DNA from 4 places in the Methylotuvimicrobium sp. KM1 genome. Region 3 is predicted to be linked to each of the others. Evidence: riboswitches for the same ligand, from Rfam matches in the RefSeq annotation. Region 3 holds a riboswitch; each other region holds the start of a gene.
What was found. Region 3 has a riboswitch for cyclic di-GMP ahead of ACINK7_RS16065 (VPLPA-CTERM sorting domain-containing protein). Riboswitches for the same ligand answer to the same signal wherever they lie in the genome.
Positions count from the first base shown of each region.

Region 1: it holds a riboswitch for cyclic di-GMP, as region 3 does, so the genes downstream of both, ACINK7_RS15285 (hypothetical protein) here and ACINK7_RS16065 (VPLPA-CTERM sorting domain-containing protein) in region 3, are expected to answer to the same signal.
Region 2: it holds a riboswitch for cyclic di-GMP, as region 3 does, so the genes downstream of both, ACINK7_RS09645 (hypothetical protein) here and ACINK7_RS16065 (VPLPA-CTERM sorting domain-containing protein) in region 3, are expected to answer to the same signal.
Region 4: it holds a riboswitch for cyclic di-GMP, as region 3 does, so the genes downstream of both, ACINK7_RS04595 (hypothetical protein) here and ACINK7_RS16065 (VPLPA-CTERM sorting domain-containing protein) in region 3, are expected to answer to the same signal.

Region 1 is NZ_CP173170.1:3,566,483-3,571,214, forward strand. It holds gene ACINK7_RS15280 (hypothetical protein) at 1-1,377, opposite strand, end outside; gene ACINK7_RS15285 (hypothetical protein) at 1,453-2,262, opposite strand; cyclic di-GMP riboswitch class I at 2,329-2,414, opposite strand; gene ACINK7_RS15290 (hypothetical protein) at 3,103-3,576, shown strand; gene ACINK7_RS15295 (hypothetical protein) at 4,161-4,732, shown strand, end outside.
Region 2 is NZ_CP173170.1:2,259,724-2,264,455, forward strand. It holds gene ACINK7_RS09625 (hypothetical protein) at 328-456, opposite strand; partial or broken gene ACINK7_RS09630 (transposase) at 453-821, opposite strand; partial or broken gene ACINK7_RS09635 (IS66 family transposase zinc-finger binding domain-containing protein) at 911-1,352, opposite strand; partial or broken gene tnpB (IS66 family insertion sequence element accessory protein TnpB) at 1,377-1,514, opposite strand; cyclic di-GMP riboswitch class I at 2,233-2,314, shown strand; gene ACINK7_RS09645 (hypothetical protein) at 2,410-3,174, shown strand; gene ACINK7_RS09650 (hypothetical protein) at 3,337-4,056, shown strand; gene ACINK7_RS09655 (hypothetical protein) at 4,261-4,539, opposite strand; gene ACINK7_RS09660 (undecaprenyl-phosphate glucose phosphotransferase) at 4,577-4,732, shown strand, end outside.
Region 3 is NZ_CP173170.1:3,750,819-3,755,550, forward strand. It holds gene ACINK7_RS16060 (VPLPA-CTERM sorting domain-containing protein) at 167-919, opposite strand; gene ACINK7_RS16065 (VPLPA-CTERM sorting domain-containing protein) at 1,270-1,986, opposite strand; cyclic di-GMP riboswitch class I at 2,212-2,293, opposite strand; gene ACINK7_RS16070 (FAD:protein FMN transferase) at 3,072-3,935, opposite strand; gene ACINK7_RS16075 (hypothetical protein) at 4,248-4,679, opposite strand.
Region 4 is NZ_CP173170.1:1,052,718-1,057,449, reverse strand. It holds gene gspE (type II secretion system ATPase GspE) at 1-925, opposite strand, end outside; cyclic di-GMP riboswitch class I at 1,900-1,989, shown strand; gene ACINK7_RS04595 (hypothetical protein) at 2,015-2,767, shown strand; gene ACINK7_RS04590 (hypothetical protein) at 2,963-3,805, shown strand; gene ACINK7_RS04585 (hypothetical protein) at 4,024-4,732, shown strand, end outside.

The DNA of each region.
Region 1 (4,732 bases), 180 kb from region 3:
GACATTCAAAATACTGGCAACAACCGAAGGTTCGCTTGCTTCCGTACGCATCTGTTCGATAATGACTTTAATATCGCCTACCGGTGGTTGTGGACCGCAAGTCGCAAAATGTTCGCCTTCGCAAGCCGGTAATTTGTTGACACCGGGTTTCAACCATTGGTAAGTCATCTCGACTACATCAAAATATTTACCGTTGAAGGCATTAGCCAATGTTGGAGCTACATTGTCGATTCTGACAAATTTATACGGCCATGCTTGATCGGCATTTTTTTCTAGACTTTGTGTACCTAAGGCCCAAGCTTTTGTGGTCGGTGTAAAAAAGCCTGTGTTAGCGCCCGTGTTGTTGATGCCCAATTCATAATCGTTCAAACACAATTCGACATCGCCGGAACCCGAGTTTTGGACTACGATAGGACCGCTTGAGATATTTGAAGACTGCATTGGCTCAGAGGCCCCCGAAACGCATGGGTTATGCAGGAATTTCGCATATTGTTGCGCACCGGTACCGGAACCGTTGACCCGTTTGCAATAGCGGACGAACTTCGAGCCGCGAGTGGCCGGCAAAGGCGTAACGCCCGGATATTGCGTCAACGGAATGCCGTCGATTTTAAAATCGTCCCATGTTTTGACTGTGCCGCTTATCAACGACGCAACTTGTTGTTTAGTCAAACTTGGGATACATTCTTCGCGGGCATATTCGCCGATCGTACAATCGTTAGGCAATAAGCCTTCGCCTCTTTGCGCGGTTTGCAGCGCGTCATATAAAGCATTATTGACCGGAACGCCGAATATCAACGCAGCTACCGAAACGCTATCCAGATCTTCTGCACTTTCCGGATTGACAGGATTGAAACCGGCCGGAGTATTAACGCCTCTAAACATCTTGGCGTCCACGTCCGAGATACCGATATCGGAATAACGCAATTCCAAATCGCCCGGATTGCTGATGCTGCATAAATAGCGGTTCGGGTCGGTATCTGTCGGCGACAATGTGCAATTATTGTTAAAGATATTCATCGCTTCCAAGCGCTGTTGATCGATCAGCGGATTGACGCCTTGGGCGGAACCGCCGGCGGAACGTTTGACAAACAACACTTTTTGGCTAGCCGATAAACCGTCGACTTTATCCGGACTCAAGGTACAGAAAAAGGCACGGTAACGATTCCCCGGATTCGGACCATCGTTGAAGTAGCTATGCAAAGTACCCGCATCACACAAGCTGGTGAACAGGGAGGTGATAGAGTTATCCATTGCAGTAGCACCCGACATGTTGATTCGCAAATCGGGTACATCGCTTGGCGTCCACGCCGAAGCCGTGCCGGAAAAACCGGCAATCAAAGCCGCGCCCAAGGCGGCCGTTACGATATTTTTTTTCATGACCATTCTCTCTGTTAGGTATGAGTGTGAATAAATGCTCCCGGACCTTTACCCGGGCATGTTTGAACGACTTTCTTATGCTTTACGACGTTTAGCAGCGATCAAGCCCATCAGACCCGTGCCGAAAAACCATACCGCCGCTGGAACCGGAACCGGCGCGAAATTCAATGAAGCGCTGCCATTTTCAATCGAAAAGTTCCAATCGCCGAGGTAAACCGCCTTCTGCGTCAACTCGAACGTATCGGGATCCATGTCGAAGCCCCACAACCAAAAACCGGTCGATTCGCCAGCTTCAGACGAAAGATTACCTGAATAAGAATTAGCAATATTGGAACCCCAAGTTGTCGGGAAATAACCGCTTTGCCCTGGTGCCGAATAGGAATCCAAATTACCCGCTTTATCGGCGATTTGTTGATTGGTGCCGGTCAATTCGCCCGATCTTGCATTCAATTGATCGATATGTTGATCAATTTTTGTTGATGAATTGGAAAAACGGTCGAAAACGTCGACAGCAATTTCATTTTTGGATGTCATTAAAATGCCCAAATAATTCAAGCTATCGAAATCGACGAATGAATTGTGAGCCGAGGCAATGTTATAGATTACTCTATCCCCTGGCGAGGTTGCCGCCATAAACTGGCTGAATGCATCGCTGTTGATCGAGTGATTCATTGCTTGCGGATTATCCAAAAAATCGGCGTGCCGTATGCCTAAATCCAGTGCATAGGAAATTTGCGCATCCGGATTGTAAACACTCAGAAACAGCTCCGAACCTTGTGGATCGTTTTCAAAACCGGTTAATTTAACCCCGGCGATCCTCGCTTGAGCACCTGTCGCAACCATCGCCATTGCCGCGACCGCTAGAGATTTACCTAATAAATTCATAATAACTATCCTCGTAAAGTCTGTTAACAAAAACCAAACCGGGGTACATGGCCATTCCTAGTAAATGGTCGCGGCCCGGCTATCTCTTGATACTTGATAAGAGACCCGCAGCTTTCCGTCCCCGCCTCGCGGCGGGTTTGGCAACATCTTCACACCCGGCATATCCGGCTAAAACCGGAAACTGCCTATTCCTTGTTAAATCGCTGGCAATCAGTACCGCCCATGTTATGATTGCCTTCGCCGGCCCCACTCCCCCTCGCCGGATCCACTCCGCATCCGCAAAGTTTCAACTTGCGCATATTTTTTCATAGTCATTAGTTCAAAAGTTTTACAGGTTCGTTAAATTTTCGTGAAACGTATTACGTTTTAAACAACTAACACCTTTAATACGCCGACTGTTTTGAATTGTCGCATTTCTGTCATATTTTTCGTTTATGTTTAAAAGGTTCGGCTTGATACGCATATCCATATATCCAAAAACCCATAACCCTAAAAAGATCATTTGAGACTTCACCAAGCCGGTGAAGGTGTTGTAGACCCTTCATGCTTCGACTTGGCTCGGCACGAACGGTCTACAACACATGCCAACTGCTCTTTCTAGGATAACAATACATATACTTCGCGCGGTCACATTTACGGTTTTCTGACGCGCTCTTTTGTCCGATAGCGGCGTTGCGAAAACAGTTACATAGCTTAGCTTAACGCCTGTTTTCGCGCCTTGCTCTCGAACAAAATAGCATTGCCATAAAAGCCGCAAACATGACCGCGCGAAGTATAACTTGCCGTTTTCAAGCCGTTCCGTTAGTCAATCCGAAATATTTTTGAATTAGGTATAAGAAATTGAGCGAACTGAAACACATCATTTCACTGCGTATCGAGAATAGTATTCGTAACGCGGTTCAAGCCACCGCTTCGCGGTTTTATGTACGGGAGTCAGATATTTACCGTTTTGCGATCAACTACATGCTAAAGCGCTTTAAGTGCCTGCATGAAGACGACTTTAGCGGCAGCGATTTGCTACCCCTAATGCTGGACATTCGCGAGGAATTAATTGGCAGCTTATCTTTAAAAAAACATCAGCTCTTCAACATCCTAAACGGCAACAATGTTCACCCGGATAAGTTTGTCGCAATGTCCGATATTGAGTTGCTCTTGACGCCGCAACACTTATTAAAACAACGCTTGCAAAAAATCGACGATAGTCCTCAATCCGATGTCGATACCGAAACCTGGCTGAAGCAATATTTACTTGAGAAATATCAATCGCCGTCGTTTCAGGATAGTTCCGACACGCAAACCCAATCATCGAATTGAAGCCATACCTAAATCATGAATTCGTCGCTCATGGGTTTATGAAAGCTTCCGATCGTTTTGCGCTAACTACTATTTGGAACTAAGCTAATAGCGCCGTAGGGTGCGCATCGCGCACCTTTCCACGGTGCCGAACCGACAAGAGTCCGACCCAGGTGCGCGATGCGCACCCTACACCTAGGCTTAATAGCCTATGAACACCAACAATTTCAAAAATATTTTGAGTTTAAAAAACGGGAAACAGCAATTAACTACTAAAGCGAAAATAGCCATATCTAAAACATAAATTCGTAATCGATTGATCATCCATACTTACGATCGCTTTGCACAAAGCTATAACCCTTAAAAGAGTGGTTAAGAGTCTCAAACTACCGTTCGCCCTGAGCCCTTCGGCTACGCTCAGGAGATCCCTGTCGAAAGGTGAAGGGTAGTTTGAGGCTTCACCAAGCTGGTGTAAGTGTTGTAGACCCTTCATGCTTCGACTTGGCTCAGCACGAACGGTCTACAACACACATCAACTGCTCTATTTAGGATAACTACTATTTGGAACTAAACTAACAGTAACTTTTAGATTCTTCGAGAATTCCATGGATGCTCTATCGGCCATTAACCGCATTTTTCTTAGCCCAATCGACGGTCAGCCCCAAGATGATGAATTATTAGTCGATAAGCTTAGAGATTGGGCTATACGCTTCGCCGATTGCAATTATTTACATCCTTGCCTAATTGACGGGCAGCGGTCCTTAGTCTGCGCCAACCAACTTAGTTTAAAAAATCCTAAAGCCTATCAAGCTCTAATCGAGATTACGCGGCGTCATGATATTTTTCTGAAGGAGGATGCCAGAACATTAAGTTCGGCAACGCTTTATGCCGATCGGCGGCAACAATCGGCGGTTATTCTCGCTTTGTGTCTCGGCATTCTCATCGCGACAACCGATACGCGAGCCGAACAGGTCGCCGGCCGGCAGGTGACTGCTGAAATCACTTCGCAACTTATCAAACCGTCAAATCGATTGAATACGGTTAGAATCCAAAAAGGAAACCACTCGATCGTTCGTTTGGTCCGCTCTGCTCCGCCCAAAACCATGCCCATTCAATCCGTCCATGACGCACATTTAAACGTTAAGCCGGATCCGCATGCTCATGTTCGAATCAGCCG
Region 2 (4,732 bases), 1.5 Mb from region 3:
AAGTTACAAGGCTTAGCGGGTTTTTTATTGTCCGAAGAAATCCCGCTAACACTTTTTGCGCAGGCTCTGGAAAAGTCACGGCGTTACGAATGGATCACTATGCGGTAGTAGTTGAAAACACCCACCACTACCGGAAGCACTTATTAATCTAAAATGAATTGTTGTCTATGGGTAAATCGCCGGTTTCGGCATATCCGTGTCAGGATTGGCCAGAGTTTTAAGGCGTGATCGATGACTTTTACGCTCTCGGGATGTCAGTTCCCGCGCGTCGGCTTCTACCGCATATAAGGCCGCAATTCGGTTTAACGCTTCCTGCGCGATCGAACTTCAGTCGGCCTGATATCGATCGAAGAATTTTCGGCGCACATGCGCCCAGTAAGCCAGTTCGACACAGGCAAGACGATTCGGGATGCGCACGCGCCGTCGCAAACAGGGCTTTGTAGCCACTGTAGTCATCGACCAGCAGGTGAACGTTCCAGTCTTGCAGAAACTTGCCCGGCATGTCGGCCACTCCGGCCGGCTTGGTAGTTGAAGACGAGGATCTTGGGGTCGGGTTGCTGGTCGTTGCTGCGATAAGCCCATAGATAGGCTTTCTTGGTTTTGCTGTTGCTGGGGGCCAGTTGCGAAACCGGGGTTTCGTCGGCATGCAAGCTATCGCGTTGCAATAAGAGCTAGGTTTAACGATCGGCCAAGGGCTCTAGGGCGACACCGAGGCGTCCGACCGAATCGGCTAATGTTGAGCGGGACAATATTACACCGCTACGGGCGGCGATCTGTTCCAGTCGGTACAACCCAAAAAGAGCAGTTTGAGGCTTTACCAAGCCGGTGAAAGAGTTGTAGACCCTTCATGCTTCGACTTGGCTCAGCACGAACGGTCTTCGCACATGTCAACTGCTCTTTTTTGGTACAACGGCAAATGATCGAGGAATTTGCCGATCAGCACCCAGGTCAGTAAACCCACTGCCGCCATACCCCATCGATCACTGCAGGGGGAATCGGCGCCGCAGTGATGGTTTCGCAAGTCCGGCAGGCATATTATGGGCGGATATGACGATGGACAAAGAATTTGGTCGGCTCGACGTCCAGTTGTTCGGCGACGTCTTCGCCGATCTTGACCAAGTCCTTGCCGCATTGATCGCAAGTACAGGATTCGGGTTCGTGATGGTGCTCGATGCGGGGCAAATGATCCGGTAAGGGCTGGCGTCCGGTGCACGGACGTTTAGGGCGAACCGCGCAGTATCATACGCCGGGACGTCTTGAAGCTGCTCGACCTCAGCTTAGATAGCGGCAATGTCGGTATCGAGAGTTTCCTCGAACACGTCGCGTTGCAGTGGTGTCAGCCCTTCGCTCTTGATGAAGACGCCTTGACACAGCCAGACGCCATTGCTGTCCCACAGCAACAATTTCAAACGATTGCCGGCGCGATTGCGGAAAATAAACGCTGCCCCGGCGCATAGCGCATGGCCTAAGCGCTGTTGCAAAATCGCCGACAAACCATCGATGCCCCATCTCATATCGACCGCTAGTCAGATTTGCGCCGGACTCTCAATCCAGCCAGATATTGCAACAACTCCCCGAGCCAATCCGGCGATACACTGCCCGATATTTCCAAAACGTGGCCTTGCGGCCAACGCAATGATAATAACGCCGAGGCCGTCGACTCCGATTGCAACCGGACCGGTATCAATGCAGGCGCATCGGAGTCCGCTGGCTTGCCAGGCTTCGATGTGATGTTTCTGTCTCTCCGATAAATACCATGTGCTCTCCTTGTGGAAAAATTCTGAGGATAACCGTGGCTGCGAGGGATTTTAGATGGTGACGTTGGAAGCTTACGCGACTAATTAACGTTTTTCTAAAGTGATCTTTCTTGTCAAAAGAGACGAGACGTTAGTCGATTCGCATAAGGATGAGCTGATTTAAAGCAGATTAAGTCAAATCGCGCATTGATATTAGGGAGGTGTGTTAAATCCCTTAATTTTAGATGGGTGACTTAACTGGAGACTATTTGTTTTCGCTTTATATTGTTGAATTTAAGTTGAAATTTATTATTGGCATAATATATGCAATATTAAAAAAAGAATGCGGAAGCATTTTTTTGACAGCCCTGGATGAGGTCTTGAAGGAGCTGTTTACTGAACCAGAGTCTGATTAGAACGAAATGGTATTTGCGTTAGATAAAAGGAAATAAGCGTCAGGCATTAAGGATGTATTGCTGGTAGGGCAGGATGTCCTAATTACAATTGCCACAGCCGCCGTGAGGCGGGGTCGGAAAGCCTAGGGGTCTGGAGTGAAGCCAGATAGCCGGGCCGCCTCTGTGGGCGATGGAGAGCTAGTGCGCCGGTTGCAATACCGGGTGTCTTGGTTGTATCGCCCGAACATTAATTTAATTATTTTTGAAGGAGTTGATTTATGAATCTAAAAACCAAAATGGCTGCATCCCTGATATTGGCAGCAAGCGCTTCTATGGCACAGGCCGCCACTTACAATGTGTCTGCAGTATTTACTGACGGTGGGGTTCAGGAAGTAACCGTATTCGATGGTAACTTCGACTGGGACGGCTCTACTGTTAGCAATTTCTCGGGTTTTCTGTCTGAATCCATGTTTGCTTGGAATGGAACCGAGTTCGATTCGAACGGGACCGCCGCTGGTGGTATGAATGCAGCCGGTTACACGGATGAAGTGTGGGCCAAGCCCGGTGGATATGCCGATAACGAAGCGCCGTTGCTGCATTTGACCAATCAACTGGCTAGCAGTACTTCCGGCAACTTAGTGACAGTCAGTACATTTTTGCAAAATAGCACTGATGTTGTGAATGGGGGCGGTTATGAAGTGATAGGTAATCCAATGGCCTATGGCACTTTTGATGGTAACCAGCGAAATGACAACGCTTTTTTTACCTTGGTGTTTGATTCCACAAGCATAACTGATACTTCGGCAACTGTAGGCCAAATGGTCTACGGTGACATGACTGCTTTGGGCATGATGGGGCCTATGCTGACCGGTCCAATGGGTATGACTGCATTCCTCGGTGGAGGCTCTATGGGCGGTGCACCATTATCCTTGGAGATCTCGGAGGTTGCCGCCGTTCCCGTTCCGGCTGCTGCCTGGTTGTTCGGTGGCGCTTTGGTGAGCTTGTTCGGTGCAAATCGTCGTAAGTCTGTATTGCCTGCATAATCTTTATGGCAAGCTTGTTCTAGCCGGATTTAGGTAATCAGTTTTATGAGGAAAATGTGTTGGTTACTTGGTAAAGGTTAGCAGGGAAGAATTTGAACAAGGATGTTTGTATCGATTTTGGAAGCTTATTGAGTAGAAGCTCACGTTAATAAGAGAAAAAATATGAATGAAAACAAGATATTGTCAATGGTTATTAAGGTGCTGTTGTTGATGGTCGCTATTATGGGGTCTTCATCTTTTGCTTCTGTTGTAACCTATAAGGTAACAGGGGTGTTATACGAGCCCGCGACCCAACCCAACAATACAAATTTTGTTGGCAGCTTTGACTGGGATGGATCGGTTGTGTCCAACCTACATGGGGCAATGAATTCATCCATGTATGAGGTGGATGATGTTAATCCGGATTTTAAAAAGAGTTTTCCACTGTTGCATCTTAATTACCAATTAGCGCAAAGCACTGAAGGGGATATCGTAACTGCTAGTGTTTTTTTAAAAAATAGCACGGATGTTTTTTATGGTGGAGGCTATCAGAGCGGAGATGTTTTTCGATATGGCACACCTTTTTTTGAATCTAATACCGAGGTTATCAATAGCAATGCCTATTTCACATTTTCGTTTGATAAAACGACAATGGCAGGCATAGTTCAAAGTATGGTTTATGGTGACTGTACTGCGGGGGGGATGATGGGTGAGTTCTGTATGACCGGGCATAGTCCGGCAACGAATAGTTTGGGTCAAAATATTCCATTCGGGTCTATGGGGGCATATCCTTTGTCGCTGGAGATCACTGCTGTACCACTTCCGTCCGCAGTTTGGCTGTTTGGTAGCGCTGTGATGGGGCTGATGAGGTTTAACCGTAAACGCGAGTTGTTTGCGGCATAATCGTTTAAAAATATATTGTGTATTGGAATGCGATTTATTAAGAAAAATGGAAGAGGTTTGGGAGTTGATTTATTTGACCAACTTAGTAAGGCGTTATTGAAGCCTGTGTTTCTGGATCGAATAGCCGTTTATGGTTTATTAAAGATTAGAGGAAAGTATTCAGATCCCCTCCGCTATTTCCCAAATTCCGGTTTAGGAAGTCCTTCACATCTGTTGTTGCTTACCGGTTGCCAAAAGCTGGAGTATTTCATACCGCATTCCTAAGCAAGATGTTTGGGAGCGAGCGAAACGCATGGTGTCGGATATACGTAGTTTTACCGGGAAGATGTTTTCTTGAAGCATGATTTTTGGCGCGATTTTAATGACATATATATTGCTGTAATTTACTAATGCCGCGGTGTCCGTGGCGTTTTGGCTTAACTTGGCTGTATTTGAGCAATCTTTGCCAGCCCTGATCAAGCTTTGCAATGCTTGTCCCTTCATTCCTAGTGCATTGAGTTTTAGAGAGAAACACCCTTACATGTCGAGTCCACTGTCATCAGAGAAAATCGAATTGGCTCGTATAGCTGCCGTCAAGCCAAGCTATACATCGGCCTTTGTGCGTCCGCATTTGACTAAGCAACAAGCGCTTGTTCGTGTCATTGATAGCTGCATAGTTTTGACCTCTTTATGGCTG
Region 3 (4,732 bases):
GAAAAATACAAACGGAATAAATGGCGAAAGATGGGCGGTGCCACCTTACGAATTAGAGAGAAAAGGTCGGAGGTGGGGCGGATTTTGGTACACGCAAAACCCGATCCCACTCCCAATCACAGGGAAAGAAGAACAATATCGATCTTTAAAATACGACAGAACACCATTAAACGGCTAGAGTACGCTTTCTGAAAGCCCCCAAACCAACCAAGCCCGCTCCCATTAGCCAAATCGCAGCCGGCAAAGGGACAGGCGCGACGGTCAAGCTAATATCGAAACCGCGCATTGCATTATCGGCATTAAATCGATCGAAAGCACCGCAATTCTCTCTTTCATAACACGTTCCTCCGATTGCAACGGCATAAATACCGGCTTCGAGCGCGCCCATCCATGAAACAGCCGTCGCCAAGCCGTCGATTTCGCCGGCATGACCGATGTAATGGATTGTGCCGACTTCACCCTCGTCGTTACCCATAGTAGTCGTGCCCTGCCCGTTCCAGGCTCCTTCTTTTCCAGCCGGCGGTGGAAATGCATCCTCATAGGCTTCATCAGGCAAAACGCCGTTATAAAGCGAGAATCCCGGGGTTAAATCGCCTACTCGTAAAGGAAAGGTATTACTGCCTATCGTAATAAAAGTATCTTGATAATCAGACTCGACATGTATTTTGACATTCGATGATTCGGTCAATGTAAACTGCGCCCAAGCACCTTGATGGCTATCGCCCCAGTCTTCATCCATCGAATCGGCCCAACCGTAGTTGCCAGACACAATACTATTGGCCGAATAAATATGCTTATCGCCGTCGATGGCCGGCGTTAAATTTGTCAGGTTGATCCAGCTGATATGCGCAGACGCTTGCTGGGTTGGAAAAAAACCGACCGCAGCCGCACAGGCCACTGTCGACAACAATTTTTTCATAGTTTTTTCCTCAAAATAAACGTTAATACAAAAGACCGCAAATCAATAACAGCCATGTAAAGTGATGAAATGAATGAACAACGATTTTTCTTCTGTTAGATTGAATTCCGGCAGCCCATGTCGGAATGACGGTCTTTAAAGCAAGCCCATAAAAGCTCGTTCCTCATCCGGCTTTACGTCGCCCCCGTCTCATCAACCGCCCTTACGCGTGCAATTCAACAAGTGTGGTATTACTAAGAAGCGATATTAGACATCCTTGTCCGGGGGATACCGCATCCTAACGGTGTTGATTAACTGAAAACCAGACCGGAAACTGACCTGGATTTAATTGATTCGGTACAAGAATTGAATCAAGCGGCGATAGCGCGTTTTCTCATGCCGATTAAACCGACTAAAGCCGACCCCATCAACCAAACCGCAGCAGGAACAGGCACGGGCTGGACGCTAGCAATTACACCATATGCGCCACCACCGACCCCGTCAGCGGCCGCACCACCGACTACCAGTGAATATACGCCGGCAAGTAAAAAGATATTGCTAAGCGATTCGGTTGCGCCTACGCCATAATCGTTAACGGCAGTAATAAATTCAATCGTGTTAATAACACCGCTGTTATTACCCATCGTGGTATCGCCAACCGCATTAAACAACCCATTATTTCCGTCAGCAACTGGCCAGACAGGCTCGCCTTCAAAATTCGCGTTTTCGAAAGCCGATAGCGGCACGAGTCCTTTGTACAAACTAAAACCGACATCGAGATCGGCTAAAACAGGAAAGGTATTGCCGGAATCAACGCCTGCGCTATTGTAGGTCGGATAGGTTCCCGGGCCTGCATTTTCGACGCTGATGTTTACATTAGAATCCTGCTCCAACGTAAAGCTATACCAGCGAACAGTATGACTATCGGCCAAAGTGGGTTGAGTCCCTTGATACCAGCCATCGTCGTAACCGACTGACGCGACAAACGGATTCAAGTTATCCAGATTTCTATAACCCACATGGGCGTAAGCTTGACTACCTAACAATAACCCTACAAATACAACAACAGACGATATTATTTTTTTCATTAAAAAGTCCTCTTTACTGTTAAACGCTAAAAGTTAACAGTGATATTCGCGGAACCGATACAACAACAAAACATACAGTCCCCACGCCCCCATCACAAAAACAAGCATACGATTCAGCTAACGCCCACGATTCGTCACCAATAAAGACGACAAACTAGCCCAAGCTAACTTGAAAGTTAAGTGAGTACTACCCTCTATCGTTAAACTCAATCAATACTTAATTAAGGAGGCAGCCCGGCCTTCTTGATTGCATACAAGAACCGTGACTTTCCGGCCCCGTCTCACAACGAGTGTGGCTAAATTGAAAAGGCTATTAAATCCGAATTGAGTCTTAAAATTGACGTCAGCTGAACCCAACATCTAGCCCCTCGCTTTTAATTGAAGCAGACTACATGCCAATACCTAGTATTTTACTTGGTTTCAATAATTTAAAGTATTGAATAAAATACTTATAAACTCTTAATTTTATGATAACTGTGTCATATGCCACAGTTACTGCGGCATATGACACACAACCTCACTCATGAATAAGCGCTCGACTCATCGCTGAGAAAAAACGAATAGCAATAGGGATTTATGAAAAAATGGGCCTTTATCCTAGAAAGAGAATAAGAAGTTAATTCAATAGGTTGTCGCGCCTTTGCTAAACAGTTTCGCTCTCCGGAAAGGTTACTCCAAGTTTATGGATAACCTCTTGTAGGACGAAGCCGCTTACTGGTTCCCACGATCCTCCGTGAGAACCCATACTTCTGCTGTTTCCCAAGTTCCTACTTGGGAAACAGATAAGTGAAGCTCTAGCTTCGCGAGACAAGATAGGTATGCGTTTCCACGCTGAAGCGGTGGGAACGAAAAAAAATTGATCGGGTACGCTGCGCGTATCCGCATGCAGTTTAGCACCACAGACCAAACCCTAAGGACTTGAATTAACATTGGCGGGTTGCCATGGTACGCGAAGCGTACCCTACGGAGTTCCAGCGATTGCGTGATTTCGCCATCGCGCTAGATACCCAACCGTGTATCTTGAAGAGATGTTTATAACGATTTGCGAAGGATCGCCAAACCCAAAAAAGGGTATATTTTTACGATTAGATCAGAGACCCGCCGACATTGCCATGGACATCGACCCAAAGACAAGGTAGCCCCAACGATTCCAACCAAGCAGGACCTTGGTCTTCCTTCAGCATCGCAATCGTCGCGGCACTCCCGGAAACGACGCAAAAATCCCCGACAACACTAACCGAAGCCATAAAGCGCACCGGCCAACCGGTTTTGGGATTGAGCACATGACCGTAGCGCACGCCATCGATTTGCAAACAGCGCTCGTAATCCCCGCTTGAAGCCAAGGCGCCACCCGAAAGCGCCAAGGCTTGAATCACCTCCCCTTTTTGCCGGGGATGCGCGATACCGACTTGCCAGGAAGAGCCGTCTGGCCGGGGGCCGATCAGTTTGATGTCGCCGCCGAGATTGATCAAGCCGTGCTTGATGCCGGCCTGTAAACACAAACCGGCGGCCCGATCGACCGCATATTCCTTGACGATACCGCCGAAATCGAGCTCCATGCCCGGCACCGAAAAAGTCAGCTTCGGCGGCGTCCAATCGATTTTATGCCAGCCGATTTTATCCAGTAGCGCTTGAATCTGCTGCTCTTCCGGCAAATTATTGCGATCGAATCGCCAAGCCTGGCGCAGAATACCGGAGCTGATATCGAACAATCCGTCGCTTTGCTCATAACAGGTCAATGCATAATTCAACAAACCGGCGGTTTCGGGATCGACTTCTATCGAATTGGCGCGCGCGGCCGCGCGGTTGATTTCGGATAAAAAACTATCCGGGCGGTAGCGGGAATAGCGTTGCTCCAAGCGCTCCACATCGTCGATGACGATATCGGCAACGTGTTGGGCCGTTTTATGCGAAACCGCGAATAACTGGATTTCACAAGGCGTGCCCATGGCCTTGAAGTTGAATCGATAGAATTTTAGGCGCTTGGGTTTTTTCAAGGCTATGTTTGCGTTAATCGTTGAAATTAATACTATGCGAATGCCGAAAAGACTGTAGGGTACGCTGTGCGTACCACAGGAGCCCCGCCCGTAGCTTAACGTGCTCTCATGTGTTCCGTTGTGCCGACATTAGGTACGCGTAGCGTACCCTACAATTCGTTTTGAGTTGTTAAGTGTTTCCGGCAACAGGGGCAACTGTTACCGCAAATATAGCCTTTTTTCAAGGTATGCGTGAATTGAGGCGGCTCGAAAACCCGGCCTTGTTTACATGAATTTAAGGACGGCTATGACGGCGGAGATGGTCAAACCTAACGACCAAAACATGAACCTATCCATGCGGGTCGTAATCTGAATGAGATGCTTATCGACTTGTTCGAAACGTTTATCGATTTGTTCGAGACGCTTTTCGACCTGCTCGAAGCGTTTATCGATTTGCTCGAAACGTTTTTCGACCTGTTCGAAACGCTTATCGATTTGCTCGAAGCGTTTATCAACCTGCTCAAAACGCTTTTCCATTTGCTTAAAGCCTTCGAGCATCAATTCGCGCTGATGCTTCAATTCCTCTTCCACACGAATCGTGCGCTCCCTGAGTTCCAAATCGTAACGCGAGTCGAAACGGAATTGATCGGGCTGTTCGGCCAATACTTTTCGAATGAGGGATTCTATATAATTGATGTCTTCTTGCGCTAAAGCCATGACCCGGCTCCCTTGAAGTCGTTCTTATCGGTTCGGAGTATAACATAAGCGCC
Region 4 (4,732 bases), 2.5 Mb from region 3:
ATTGCCTACCCGCAAACCCGAGGGCTTTAAAATCCAATACCGTCGCCTCTTTATCCAATAGGCGCATTACGACACTTTCGCCATATAAGGTGGGAATCGTCGAGACCCGCAAATCCAATTCCTTGCCCAGCATTTGCAGCTTGATTCGGCCGTCTTGCGGCAATCGGCGCTCGGCGATATTGAGCTTGGCCATGATTTTTATGCGCGAAAGCACGGCCGCGGTCGATGTTACCGGCGGCGCATCGATATTTTGCAGCACGCCGTCGACGCGTAAGCGGACTTTCAAGCGCTGTTCGAACGGCTCGATATGGATATCAGAAGCTCGGCTCTCAATCGCGCGCTGCATGATCAGATTAACCATTTTGATCACCGGCGCTTCACTCGCCATATCTTTAAGGTGTTCCAGATCCTCTTCGCCGATCTCGTCTGTCTCGAGATTGGCAAATAGCTTATCCATTTGCGATTTACCTTCGCCGTATTGCAGTTCGAGCGCGGCATCGATTTCCGACATCACTCCGACTTTCGCAATAATCGGCTTAGCGGTAGCCAGTTGCAACGCATCCAACACAAAGCGATTTTCCGGATCCATTACCGCAACATGAATTGCATCATCGGTATTGCGCAAACCGATTACATGAAATTGTTTCAGAAATCGCAGGGACACATGATTGGGCAGAGGCGTTTCAAGCGGGTAATCCTCGACCCCGACTTTTTCTACGTCATGCGTTACAACAAAAGCTTCCGCGATATCGCTTTCCGAACAAATACCGAGCTTAATCAATAAATGCGGCAAGGTTTCGGCCACCGTCGACTGCATGACCCGATCGACCTTTTTTAGCTCGGCATCGGTCAATTTATCTTGGTGCTGTAGATAACTAAGAAAGGGATGGTATTCAGGCGCGTACTTGGCAATTGAGTAATCCATTGAACAGTCCTGGCTATATAGATTCGGGCAGATTATAAACCATGGGTGCAATTAAAGCTGAGGTTAATAAAAGATAAGCCCCAAGGCCAATGATAACCTATTTCAATACTATGAAATAACCAAGCCCTTACGAGTCAAAATCTTTTATCCGTATCGAGATAAGCCTCTCTTATACGGCCTTATGTCAGAATATTTAACACTTACCTCAAAGCAAATCATTTAGCCTTTCAAGACTCCCAAAAATACCCCGCCATTCATATGTATCTGTTTTTCCGTACATTAATTTATTAACGGATAGGCAAAAAAACAAACCGACTAACATCCGTCTTTATTCTTTTACAAGCAAAATAAGATCCAGTTTTTAAGTTGGATCAATTTATTGCATCATTCGTCAAAATTTTTTACATCATCCTTTTCCCCCAGCCCTTCGGCAAGCCTAAGCGCCCCAAAGAATAAAACAGCCTGTAATGACGCCCCATACTTTCCTTGTCTTTCAGTTGCTTACAAATTTTTCCCTACAAACGCTGATACTTCTCATTAACAATGCATATTTTCTTTTCTTGGCGTTTGGCGGATTTAATCGTTTTAAGCTTTTGTTAAGACATAAAACTGTCAATAATTTTTACATCACGAAATGAAGCTTCCAAAATAAACGCGCCTTCCGTCACAAAATGCATTTTATTTAATTGACAATTCAATGCCTTGAAAGAACAAAATCGACTGATGGCACGCTCTATGCACGTGTTTTATGCGAAAACAAAAAAATACCTTGTCAATTACAAGCACCTACTATATGGCAAGCCAAAGCGCATTTAACGTATGAAATACTTTCTACCTTAAGCGCTTTTTAACGAAACTAACGAATAATTTATGAGGCATTTGGGATAATGCCTGGATTATGGACGGTTCGGCGATACTCACATTTAATTGCTCGAGCCAGACAACTTGAATCACTAGGGATTTTTTAGCTCGATTAAGTTAAAAGCCTTACCCGTCGCGAGGCGGGGGCGGAAAGCCAAGAGTCTGATACTCTCCATTTTCCATCAGATAGTCTGGCCGCACTTAATTTCAAACATATTAGAGGTAATTATGTTGAAAATTAAAGCACCGTTAAAAAAATTAAGCGCTGCCGTTGCACTGGGCCTTTTTGCCGGTACCGCTTCTGCATCAGTTTCTATCTACGACACCTTCCCTTTTGGATATTCCGGCGGCGAATCGCTTGTAGCGCCCTTTTTTGAGGGCGGCGAACCTGATTGGGCAGCCGGCCGATTTACGGTAGATCCTTTTAACTGCCCTAATGGCTGCTTATTAGACAGCGTCCGCCTATCTTTAGCGTCCGGCGGTCACTTTTCAGGCGACTTAGTCTCTCTTAAGGATTCGTCCGGAAACGACGGCATATCGCTAGCTGTTTATAGCAACAACTTTTTGGGAGGGGATTCTCACATTCCCGGAGACAAGCTGTTCGACTTATCGATTCCCGACAGCTTTGTGCAGCTGGAACACTTTGGCGGCAATGACGTTTGGTTCGACGCACCTTCGCAAGATCCCAATGAAGCCGCGCTTTTACAACCAAACACAGCCTATTGGCTCTTTCTCAGCAATGAAAGCCTGTCGTTTCCTATAGAATGGTCTTATAACGGTGCCGGCCATGACGGCCAGTATTATGCCGCTTATTGGAATCCACTTGGAGCACACGGATCGCCGTATCTTTTTGAAGTAATGGGCACTAGTTGCACTTCATGCTCGGCACCAGTTAGCCATGTACCTGTTCCAGGCGCTATTTGGCTGATGGGCACAGCAATGATCGGACTGGTGACTTCCTGGCGCAGAAAGTTAGCGTAATGTAAACAATGAAATCGAAGGCATTCAAGCGTAATACAGATTATCAGCCTGGATCAGCCGGAAATTAATCTCAGAAAAAATAAATTAATAAAATTGAGCACTTAGCTCTTTTAATCACCGCATTTGCCATGGATGCGGCGATTACCATAACAATCATGGCAACCATACTTTAAATTTAAAGTAAAGGAGTTTCTTATGAAAACTAAAATCACCACCACAGCAGCAGCCGTATTGCTCGGCATTTCAACTCTGGCCAGCGCCAACCCTCCAGGTGCTCCTGCCATATACAACAATGGACCTGCAGCCCCTCTGTTGAATATGACCAATATGAGAGACACTGAAAGAGCGGCTTTCGCTCTTTACGAAGGCCTCATGCAAGCCACCGAAGCGCTTGTTTATGTAAAAGGATGCACGCCTTTCTCGGTGCCCGTATCGGCCTACTCTGACGGCAACGGCATTAATCAACTCGAAGTTCAAACATTCAATGGCGTAAGACTTGAAGCAGCCCTGCAAGCACCGGTTCCCGGTTTTGGTCAAAACATCGACGTCACACAAGCTCCAATTGCTGGGATCTTGAACAACGTTGCCGTAGATAACCTGCGCGGTAGATACACTTACAACCATCTTAATAACTTGATGGTCAACGAAAGAACCTCTTTAAGAGTTGCCGGCCAAAACGGAAGACCTGACACATTCTATAGCGCTGCTATCAAAGACTTTTACCATGGCAACACTTATGGGCCGGGCCAATTCTATGAAATCTATGATTACGGCTTACAAACCCTATCGAAATCCGGCTACCCTGTGAATAAATGGTGGCAAAAATCCAAAGCGGTTCGCGACAACGGCCAACAAGGCTGTACCGTATTCCAAAAAGACCGTTTAGTGGGTGTTGGTGCATGCCGAATCACTCTGTCAACCGTAGGCTACAGTCAACCCGGTTTGTTCTGGCAAGACGGCAATTTGACCGTTTCTCAGGTGACTCCAAGCGCTCCTGATACCGAACTGAATGGCTGCAGCTTGATTCAGGCGCCATAACCAAGCCTATAACCGCCCGATTTAATACCGGGCGGTATTTTCTGCCTTAACCGAGCTTTATGGGTATTAAATTACAAAATGATTGATCGATAGTTGTTATTTAATATTCATTTATTGAATAGAGCTCGTGTTCGTTAAAACCAAAACGATTGCCATACATATAACAATTATTTTAACAACCATGGCAAAAAATACTTTAAAAAATAAAGGAGTTTTTTATGAAAACTAAAATCACCACCACAGCAGCAGCCGTATTGCTCGGCATTTCAACTCTGGCCAGCGCCAACCCTCCAGGTGCTCCTGCCATATACAACAATGGACCTGCAGCCCCTCTGTTGAATATGACCAATATGAGAGACACTGAAAGAGCGGCTTTCGCTCTTTACGAAGGCCTCATGCAAGCCACCGAAGCGCTTGTTTATGTAAAAGGATGCACGCCTTTTTCGGTGCCGGTCAGCGCCTATGTCGACGGCCACACTTTCAATCAACTCGAAGTCAATTCTTTTAACGGCGTAAGACTTGAAGCAGCCCTGCAAGCACCGGTTCCCGGTTTTGGTCAAAACATCGACGTCACACAAGCTCCAATTGCTGGGATCTTGAACAACGTTGCCGTAGATAACCTGCGCGGTAGATACACTTACAACCATCTTAATAACTTGATGGTCAACGAAAGAACCTCTTTAAGAGTTGCCGGCCAAAACGGAAGACCTGACACATTCTATAGCGCTGCCATCAAAGACTTTTACCATGGCAACACTTATGGGCCGGGCCAATTCTATGAAATCTATGATTACGGCTTACAAACCCTATCGAAATCCGGCTACCCTGTGAATAAATGGTGGCAAAAATCCAAAGCGGTTCGCGACAACGGCCAACAAGGCTGTACCGTATTCCAAAAAGACCGTTTAGTGGGTGTTGGTGCATGCC